One region of the Bacillus sp. P4_D3 genome, then DNA from elsewhere that is predicted to be linked to it. Evidence: predicted binding sites of a transcription regulator. Region 1 holds the regulator's gene; the other holds the start of a gene.
What was found. The regulator LexA, encoded in region 1, represses DNA repair genes until DNA is damaged. The targets are predictions, from matches to a motif close to CGAACATATGTTCG.

Region 1 (3,710 bases):
AAAGCAGATGGATCCATCATCGTAACCCCTACCTACATAGAACCAAAGCCGCAACACTATAATTACGATATGTGGGAAGGGATTTCGTACGTATTAAACATTTCAAGACCAATTGGCGAGAGAGTAGAATCTTTACAGTATAAAGGCGCTCCCCTTAATATAAATGAAGAATATGACGTTGTTATGAATAATTATCGCGCAAGTGGCGGAGGGAACTTCTTTATGTTTCAAAATAAGCTAGTAGTAAAAGACATACCAACAGATATGTCTGAACTTATCGCTAACTATATATCGAAGCACAAAAGGATAGAAGCAACAGTCAATCACAACTGGAAAGTTATTAAATAACGAATTTAACAAATAAAAAAAGATGGGCTATGCCCATCTTTTAATTTAATTTTGCATTCTCTTGCTTTTTTAAAGCTTTTAATTTCGCCGGTGTAACATCCGTTCCTTCTTCGTTAACGACTTTAATTCCTTTTAATTCGTTTAACATATTTTGACGAAATCCTTTTAAATATTGTTCACGTAGCGATTGGCGCTCACGTTGTTCTTCTTCAGTTAAGCCTTCAGCTTTTGCTTTTTTCGCTAAGAAGTTAATGCGTTCAATGAGTTCTTGACTTGGCATCTCGAATCCCCCTTCTACTCAAAACTGATTATTATCATACAATAGTTAGTCCTCTTTATCAAGCAATTGCTTTGTATATTCTACATACCTTCGATGTACAGTTGCTTTTGAAACATCATGACCAAAACCACGAAGTGTTGCTGCAATTTCTTCAAAAGTTAATTCATTCCGGCGTAAACGTACAATTTCCTCAATTGGCACTTCTTTTTTCTCACGTCCTATACTTAAATGACGATTTTTCAAATTATTCTCTGGACGAAATCCTTTCTCTACCGCCCTTTGCATGCCACGTTTAATTTTTAAATTGTGGATCTTTCTTTGATACTCTTCAACAATCCCTATTATATTTAGCACCATCGAATCAGAATCTGAAAGCTGTAATTCACCACTATGCGTGTGCGTATAAACTTTTATCCCCTCTTTATGTAAACAATGCATTAATGCAATCTTTGCATTTCCTCTACCAAGACGCGTTTCATCTTGTATAAGTAGTACATCAACTTGTTCATCTCGAATTGTATCTAGCACTTCTAATATGCCATCACGTTCAATTGTATAACCGCTAGCCTGCTCCTCAATTACCTTTGTAACATCCATTTGATAGCGCTCAGCTAAATGCAATAATTCATCTTTTTGACGCAATAATGATGTTTCTTGTTCTTCTTTTGTTGTGCTCACACGTGCATAAATAATTGCATTCATTTTGAACCCTTCTTTCTCACTATATCTTCCTTATAGTGTATCATAAATTTGCCTTTCGTTCGAACTTATGTTTGTAGAATGTTTTTTCGCATGTTATACTTAATAATAAGAAAAATGAAAGAAAACGAGGTGTTAGAAAACATGGAAAAGTTAACGAAACGCCAGCAAGACATTCTCGACTTTATTAAGTTAAAAGTACAAGAAAAAGGATATCCGCCTTCCGTACGTGAAATCGGTCAAGCAGTCGGCCTTGCTTCTAGTTCTACAGTGCACGGACATTTATCACGACTAGAAGAAAAAGGATATATTCGACGCGACCCAACAAAACCACGCGCAATTGAAATTTTAGGTGACAACCGAATAGAAACACAGTCAGTAATTCAAGTTCCAATCGTCGGAAAAGTTACTGCCGGTTTACCGATTACAGCAGTCGAAAGTGTAGAAGATCACTTCCCACTTCCAGCTAGTATCGTTGCTGGAGCAGATCAAGTGTTTATGTTACGCATTTCTGGAGATAGCATGATTGAAGCTGGTATCTTTGATGGTGATTTAGTTGTTGTTCGCCAACAACAGTCTGCAAACAACGGTGAAATTGTAGTTGCTTTAACAGAAGATAACGAAGCAACTGTTAAACGTTTCTATAAAGAAAAAGATTATTTCCGTCTACAACCGGAAAACTCTTCACTAGAACCTATTATTTTAAAACAAGTGTCAGTTATCGGAAAAGTAATTGGCGTATATCGTGATTTACATTAAAAATAATAAAAAGAAGATAATTCCCTTATTTATATAGGTAATTATCTTCTTTTTATATTTTGATAGATTTCCGTTCATTCAAAAGAATGCGTTTCATTCATTATTAACGCGTTTCAATAGTAACATCTCCAGCAGCGGTTTTACCGCTAATCTTTTTACTACCATTACCAATCGTTATATTTTTATTGTCTTCATTAAAAATTGTCACGTCTCCAGCAGCGGTTTGCCCAGTTATAACTGCATCTTGTGGTTTTTCCAATAAAGTAATATCTACATCTCCAGCAGTTGAACTTGCCTCTAAATCATATTTAGAATCATGATCAATAATATCTATATCCCCACTAGCCGTTTTTGCTGTTACTTTCCCTATTACTTTTTTAAAATTTACCTCACCAGCTTTTGTAGACCCCTCCACACTCTTTGCTGTTACATGTTTCAAATCCACTTCTCCGGCGAGTGTTTCAACACTTACGCGGTCACTTTTCACATTACTTATTTCTATTTGTCCAGCGGATGAATTTACTTTTATCTCTTGATAAGAACGTTCTGGTACAAATATAGTCAATGTAGGCGTTTGAAATCCGAAATTGTAAAAGGAAAAATTAAATGAAACACCTTTTTCTATTTCCCCTATGACTTTTAATGTGTCACCATCTTCAGCAATACGAATCTCCTGTTTACTTACGTCTCCTGTTTGCTTTACATAAAAAGAGGAATCAGGCGATTTTTGGACAACAATATCTCCAGCATCTAACTTAACTTCCACATTTTTTAGCGTTTCGTTTTTAATAACTTCTTCCTTATTTCCTTTCTCTACAGTTTCTACTGCTTTCTTATATGTTTGTGAAATCCCTATTACTCCAATAATGATACAAGCGATAGCTACTAATAATATTTTTTTCATCATCTACTCCCCTTTTATCATTTTGAAGTTCCATACTACATAGCGTACACATAATCTTTTAAACCACTTCGTACTATAATAAGCTACAATACATAACAACAAACCTACTCCAACAAACGTTATACTAACGAAAAGATCCAACCATATAAAAGTACCCATAAATACTTTTACAATAACGAAAAATGGTGTCACTACACTAGCAATACCACCGACCCAAAAGGAAAATATAAAAGCTATAATTGCAATTAATGGGCCTAACACAATAATAAAATTAAACAAACTAAGTCCAACCGCTGCCAGGACAGCTCTTGTTACATTCGAAGTCGATGGATCTTTTTTCATCTCATCAAAGCGATACAAAGCAAGCAAGTCTTTCGCAATTACTTTCGGAGAACCAAGCCCCTTTATTATTTCTGATTCAGTTTTCCCCTCTTCCATCCCAAACTGAAAGTGCTCTTCATAATCAAATAAAATATCTTGTCGCTCTTCTTCTGGTAACTTTCTAAGATGACTTGATAATTCTTTAAGAAACTGTTCTTTACTCATCCCATTCCACCCCTTCAATAATTTCTTGAACACCTTTAGCAAAATCACGCCACTCCGTCACTAACAAATGAAGTTGCGTCTCCCCTTGCTCTGTTAGTTGATAATATTTACGGGGCGGTCCTTCCGTGGATTCTTTTAAATATGTTTGAAAATATTCCTCTTTCGTTAAACGAC
Region 2 (5,630 bases), on a different contig from region 1:
TTTTATTTTTAAAAGAAATGGGTTTTTCATTAAAAGAGGTTGCGAATATGTTAGTAACAGGTGAGCTCAATTTAAAAGGTTCGCTTGAAAAACAACTTAGATTTGTACAGGAAGAACAAAAGAAGTTTAATCGAATGGAGCGTGTTTTACAAGCGGTTGTTTATTCGGTAGATGTGGAGGGAGAACTGGATTGGAAAGTTATGTTTGAGCTTATTCAGCTTTCGAAACAGTCTCCTCGTATACGTGAAATATTTCAAAATGAAGTCTTTTCGAAAGAAGAGCAAGATTTACTTCATAATTTGCCAAATATGAGTGAGGAAGATCCGAATGTGTTAGAGTGGGTAGATTTATTAAAGCAATTACGTAATTTTATGAAAGACGGTAAGGAAGCATCGTGTGATGAAGTACAAGAGGCAACGAAGAAATTAATGCAGAAGTGTTTAGAGATGGCTAATGGTGATGAAGCATTTTTAGATAAATTGTGGGAAGTAAGAAAATCAAAAGAAGATTCACAGAAAATGAGTATGTATCCAATTGAGGAAGAGCTTCTAGTATATATGGATGAGGCTTTTCGTATATATGATGAAAGGGAGAGAGATAAATGAGTATACTCGCAGAATATCGATGGTATTTTTTAATTGGTGCAGAGATTGTATTTTGGCTATCAGCTATCGGATTCTTTTTACTAAGGTATGGATTTCGCTTGAAAAAGGCGAGCTTTATTATGGGGATTGTGCTACTCATAAATGAAGTGTTTATTTTAACTTTAGGGGTATTGGACTATTATCAAACAGGGAAGTTCTCTAATTTTCAAATCATTACGGTAATCATTTTATTATATGCAGTTTTTTATGGGAAAAAGGATTTGAAGAAATTAGATATATATGTACAAAAATTAGTTGCGAAGTGGCGGAATGAACCGGCGCCTATTATCGAAGAACCACTTGAAGTAACAGGGATGGCGCATGCGAAGCAGGAAATAAAAAATTGGGTTTTACATCTTATTTTGTTTGTTGCGGTTCATATATTCCTTTTCTTCATGTATGGGCTTATTCCAGTAGAACAGTGGGGAAATTGGTTAGAGTCAGGAATCGTTTTAAATAAAACAGCAAGCCGTGTAAGCCAAGTATGGGCTATTATTCTTTTAGCGGATACTGCGATTTCATTTTCATATGTTATTTTTCCGAAGAAGGAGAAAGGAAATAAGAAGCTACTTTCATAGAGGAAAGTAGCTTTTTCTAGTATACCAATAGTTTGTATAGGAGAGGATGACAGTAGGAAAAAGAGCTAGTTTTATATGTCTCTTTAAAATGAAGTAAAACTTTAATTAGTGTGGGGTCGACTGCTCGTTAATGTTGGAGAAAGTTTGATGAGGAAAGAAATGTGTTCTCCTTCCTTTTTCTATGTATAACTTGTCGAAAGTTTTACCGAATATCTGTTCGTTTTTTTTAGGTTTTTTATGGGCATTCGTGGTAAAATAATAATACAGATTTTTATGAGGAGGTCGGTTTTTAGTTGGAACATCCATTTGAAATTATCTCAGAATATTCCCCGCAAGGTGATCAGCCGGGAGCGATAGAGAAGCTTGTAGAGGGAATTAATAGTGGAAAGAAAAAGCAAGTGTTGCTTGGAGCGACAGGGACGGGTAAGACATTTACGATTTCAAATGTCATTAAAGAAGTGCAGAAGCCAACACTTGTGATGGCTCATAATAAAACGTTAGCAGGGCAGTTATATAGTGAGCTGAAAGATTTCTTTCCTAACAATTCTGTGGAGTATTTTGTTAGTTATTACGATTATTATCAGCCGGAAGCGTACGTGCCACATACGGATACGTTTATTGAAAAAGATGCGCAAATTAACGATGAAATTGATAAATTACGCCACTCGGCAACGTCTTCCTTATTTGAACGAGATGATGTTATTATCGTTGCGAGTGTGTCATGCATATACGGTTTAGGTTCTCCGGAAGAATACCGCGAGTTAGTTGTTTCACTTCGAGTTGGTATGGAAAAGGACCGTAATCAATTACTTCGTGAACTTGTTGATGTACAGTATGGACGTAATGATATTGATTTCAAGCGTGGTACATTCCGTGTGCGCGGAGATGTAGTTGAGATCTTTCCGGCATCACTTGACGAACACTGTATTCGAATTGAATTTTTCGGTGATGAAATCGATCGTATTCGAGAAGTAAATGCATTAACGGGTGAAGTATTAGCAGAACGTGATCATGTAGCAATCTTCCCGGCATCTCACTTCGTTACACGTGAAGAAAAGCTGAAGGTCGCTATTGAAAATATCGAAAAAGAATTAGAAGAGCGTTTAAAAGAATTAAATGATAACGGTAAGTTGTTAGAGGCGCAGCGCATAGAACAGCGAACGCGTTATGATTTAGAAATGATGCGCGAGATGGGCTTTTGTTCAGGGATTGAAAACTATTCCCGTCATTTAACACTTCGTCCAGCAGGTTCAACGCCGTATACGCTTTTAGATTATTTTCCAGAGGATTTCTTAATCGTTATGGATGAGTCGCACGTATCGGTTCCGCAAGTAAGAGCGATGTATAACGGGGACCAAGCACGTAAGCAAGTGCTTGTTGATCATGGATTCCGTCTGCCATCAGCTTTAGATAATAGACCGCTCACGTTTGATGAGTTTGAAGAGAAAACGAATCAAGTTATTTACGTTTCGGCAACGCCAGGACCGTACGAGTTAGAGCAGTCACCGAAAGCAATAGAACAAATTATTCGTCCAACAGGGCTTTTAGATCCACCAATTGATATACGACCAATTGAAGGACAAATAGATGATTTATTAGGAGAAATCCATGACCGGATTGCGAAAAATGAACGCGTATTAATTACGACTTTAACGAAGAAAATGTCAGAGGATTTAACGGACTATTTAAAAGATGTAGGAATTAAAGTGAATTATCTTCACTCTGAAATTAAAACATTAGAGCGTATTGAAATTATCCGTGATCTTCGCCTTGGTAAGTTTGATGTACTTGTCGGTATTAACTTATTACGAGAAGGATTAGATATTCCAGAAGTATCACTTGTAGCTATTTTAGATGCTGATAAGGAAGGTTTCTTACGTTCAGAGCGTTCATTAATTCAAACAATTGGTCGTGCGGCGCGTAATGCAAACGGCCGCGTTATTATGTACGCAGATCGCATAACGAGATCAATGGGAATTGCAATTGAAGAAACACAGCGTCGTCGTAGTATACAAGAAGCTTACAATAAAAAGCATGGTATTACGCCGAAAACGATTCAAAAAGGAGTACGTGACGTTATTCGTGCGACAACAGCAGCTGAGGATACGGAAATATATGAAGCAACACCAGCTAAGAAGATGACGAAAAAAGAACGTGAAAATACAATTGCGAAGATGGAAGCAGAGATGAAAGAAGCAGCAAAGGCATTAGATTTCGAGCGTGCAGCTGAATTAAGAGATTTACTATTAGAATTAAAAGCGGAAGGGTGAAAAGAGTGAGTAAAGATTTTATTGTTGTAAAAGGTGCTAGAGCGCATAATTTAAAAAATATTGACGTAACCATTCCGAGAAATCAGCTTGTTGTTGTGACGGGATTGTCTGGTTCGGGGAAATCATCGTTAGCATTCGATACGATTTATGCAGAAGGGCAGCGTAGATATGTGGAATCTTTATCTGCGTATGCGCGCCAGTTTTTAGGGCAAATGGATAAGCCCGATGTTGATATGATTGAAGGTTTATCTCCAGCGATTTCAATTGATCAAAAAACGACGAGTCGTAATCCTCGTTCAACGGTTGGAACGGTAACGGAGATTTATGATTATTTACGTTTATTATTTGCACGAATTGGTACGCCAATTTGTCCGAATCATGGAATTGAAATTACATCACAAACAGTGGAACAGATGGTAGACCGTGTTCTTGAATATCCTGAACGTACGAAGTTGCAAGTGCTAGCGCCTATCGTGTCAGGGCGTAAAGGTGCGCATGCGAAAGTATTAGAAGATATTAAGAAGCAAGGTTATGTTCGTGTGCGCGTTGATGGAGAGATGCTGGATGTATCGGAAGAGATTACTTTAGAAAAAAATAAGAAGCATTCAATTGAAGTTGTTATTGACCGTATTGTTGTGAAAGAAGGAATTGCAAGCCGACTTGCAGATTCACTAGAAAGTGCTTTAAAGCTTGGCGGGGGCCGAGTTTTAATCGATGTAATGGGAGAGGAAGAACTTCTGTTTAGTGAACATCATGCTTGTCCACATTGTGGTTTTTCAATCGGAGAATTAGAGCCGCGTATGTTTTCGTTTAATAGTCCGTTCGGCGCGTGTCCTTCTTGTGATGGACTTGGATCGAAGTTAGAGGTAGATTTAGAACTTGTTATTCCGAACTGGGATGTATCATTAAATGAACATGCGATTGCTCCTTGGGAACCGACAAGTTCACAATATTACCCGCAATTATTAAAATCTGTGTGTAATCATTACGGCATCGATATGGATATGCCGGTGAAAGATATACCGAAGGATTTATTTGATAAAGTGCTGTACGGAAGCGGGGAAGAGAAGCTTTATTTCCGCTATGTGAATGAATTTGGTCAAGTAAAGGAAAATGAGATTTTATTTGAAGGTGTTATTCCGAATATTGAGCGTCGTTATCGTGAGACGAGTTCTGATTATATTCGTGAGCAAATGGAGAAATATATGGCAGAGCAAGCTTGTCCGAAGTGTAAAGGTGGACGCTTAAAGCCTGAGAGTTTAGCTGTTTTCGTTGGTGATAAAACGATTGCCGATGTAACGAAATATTCTGTTCAAGAAGTACAGGAGTTCTTCTCAACTGTTGAGTTAACGGAGAAACAACAAAAAATTGCTCATTTAATTTTAAGAGAAATTCAGGAACGTGTTGGGTTCTTAGTGAACGTCGGTTTAGATTATTTAACGTTAAGTCGTGCCGCAGGAACTTTATCAGGTGGTGAGGCGCAGCGTATTCGTTTAGCGACACAAATTGGTTCTCGCCTTACTGGCGTACTTTACATTCTTGATGAGCCTTCTATCGGTTTACATCAGCGTGATAATGATCGTCTTATTCGTACATTGCAGGAAATGCGTGATTTAGGAAATACGTTAATCGTTGTTGAGCATGATGAAGATACGATGATGGCTGCTGATTATTTACTTGATATCGGACCTGGTGCAGGTATTCATGGTGGTCAAGTTGTATCAGCAGGTACACCAGCTGAAGTTATGCAAGACGAGAATTCATTAACTGGGAAATATTTAAGCGGTAAAGAATTTATTCCGGTACCACTTGAAAGACGTAAAGGTGACGGACGTAAAGTGGAGATTGTCGGTGCGAAAGAAAATAACTTAAAGAATGCGAAAATGTCATTCCCTCTAGGAACATTTGTAGCAGTAACAGGCGTATCTGGCTCTGGAAAAAGTACGATAATTAATGAAGTACTATACAAATCATTAGCTCAAAAGCTATATAAAGCGAAAGCGAAGCCAGGGGCTCATAAAGAAATTAAAGGTCTTGAGCAGTTAGATAAAGTTATTGATATTGATCAATCACCAATCGGGCGTACACCACGTTCCAACCCAGCAACATATACAGGTGTATTCGATGATATTCGTGAT

Region 2: the regulator LexA is predicted to act here: its motif matches at 1,429-1,442, upstream of uvrB (excinuclease ABC subunit B).

Annotation. Positions count from the first base shown of each region.
Region 1 covers NZ_JBFUIN010000218.1:194-3,903, reverse strand. Annotated here, with positions in the region: gene AC1DTM_RS17610 (bifunctional metallophosphatase/5'-nucleotidase) at 1-348, shown strand, start outside; gene AC1DTM_RS17605 (DUF896 domain-containing protein) at 389-628, opposite strand; gene AC1DTM_RS17600 (YneB family resolvase-like protein) at 674-1,330, opposite strand; gene lexA (transcriptional repressor LexA) at 1,472-2,086, shown strand; gene AC1DTM_RS17590 (DUF4097 family beta strand repeat-containing protein) at 2,190-2,990, opposite strand; gene AC1DTM_RS17585 (DUF1700 domain-containing protein) at 2,994-3,536, opposite strand; gene AC1DTM_RS17580 (PadR family transcriptional regulator) at 3,529-3,710, opposite strand, start outside.
Region 2 covers NZ_JBFUIN010000008.1:57,495-63,124, reverse strand. Annotated here, with positions in the region: gene AC1DTM_RS03195 (MerR family transcriptional regulator) at 1-605, shown strand, start outside; gene AC1DTM_RS03190 (hypothetical protein) at 602-1,222, shown strand; gene uvrB (excinuclease ABC subunit B) at 1,516-3,492, shown strand; gene uvrA (excinuclease ABC subunit UvrA) at 3,498-5,630, shown strand, end outside.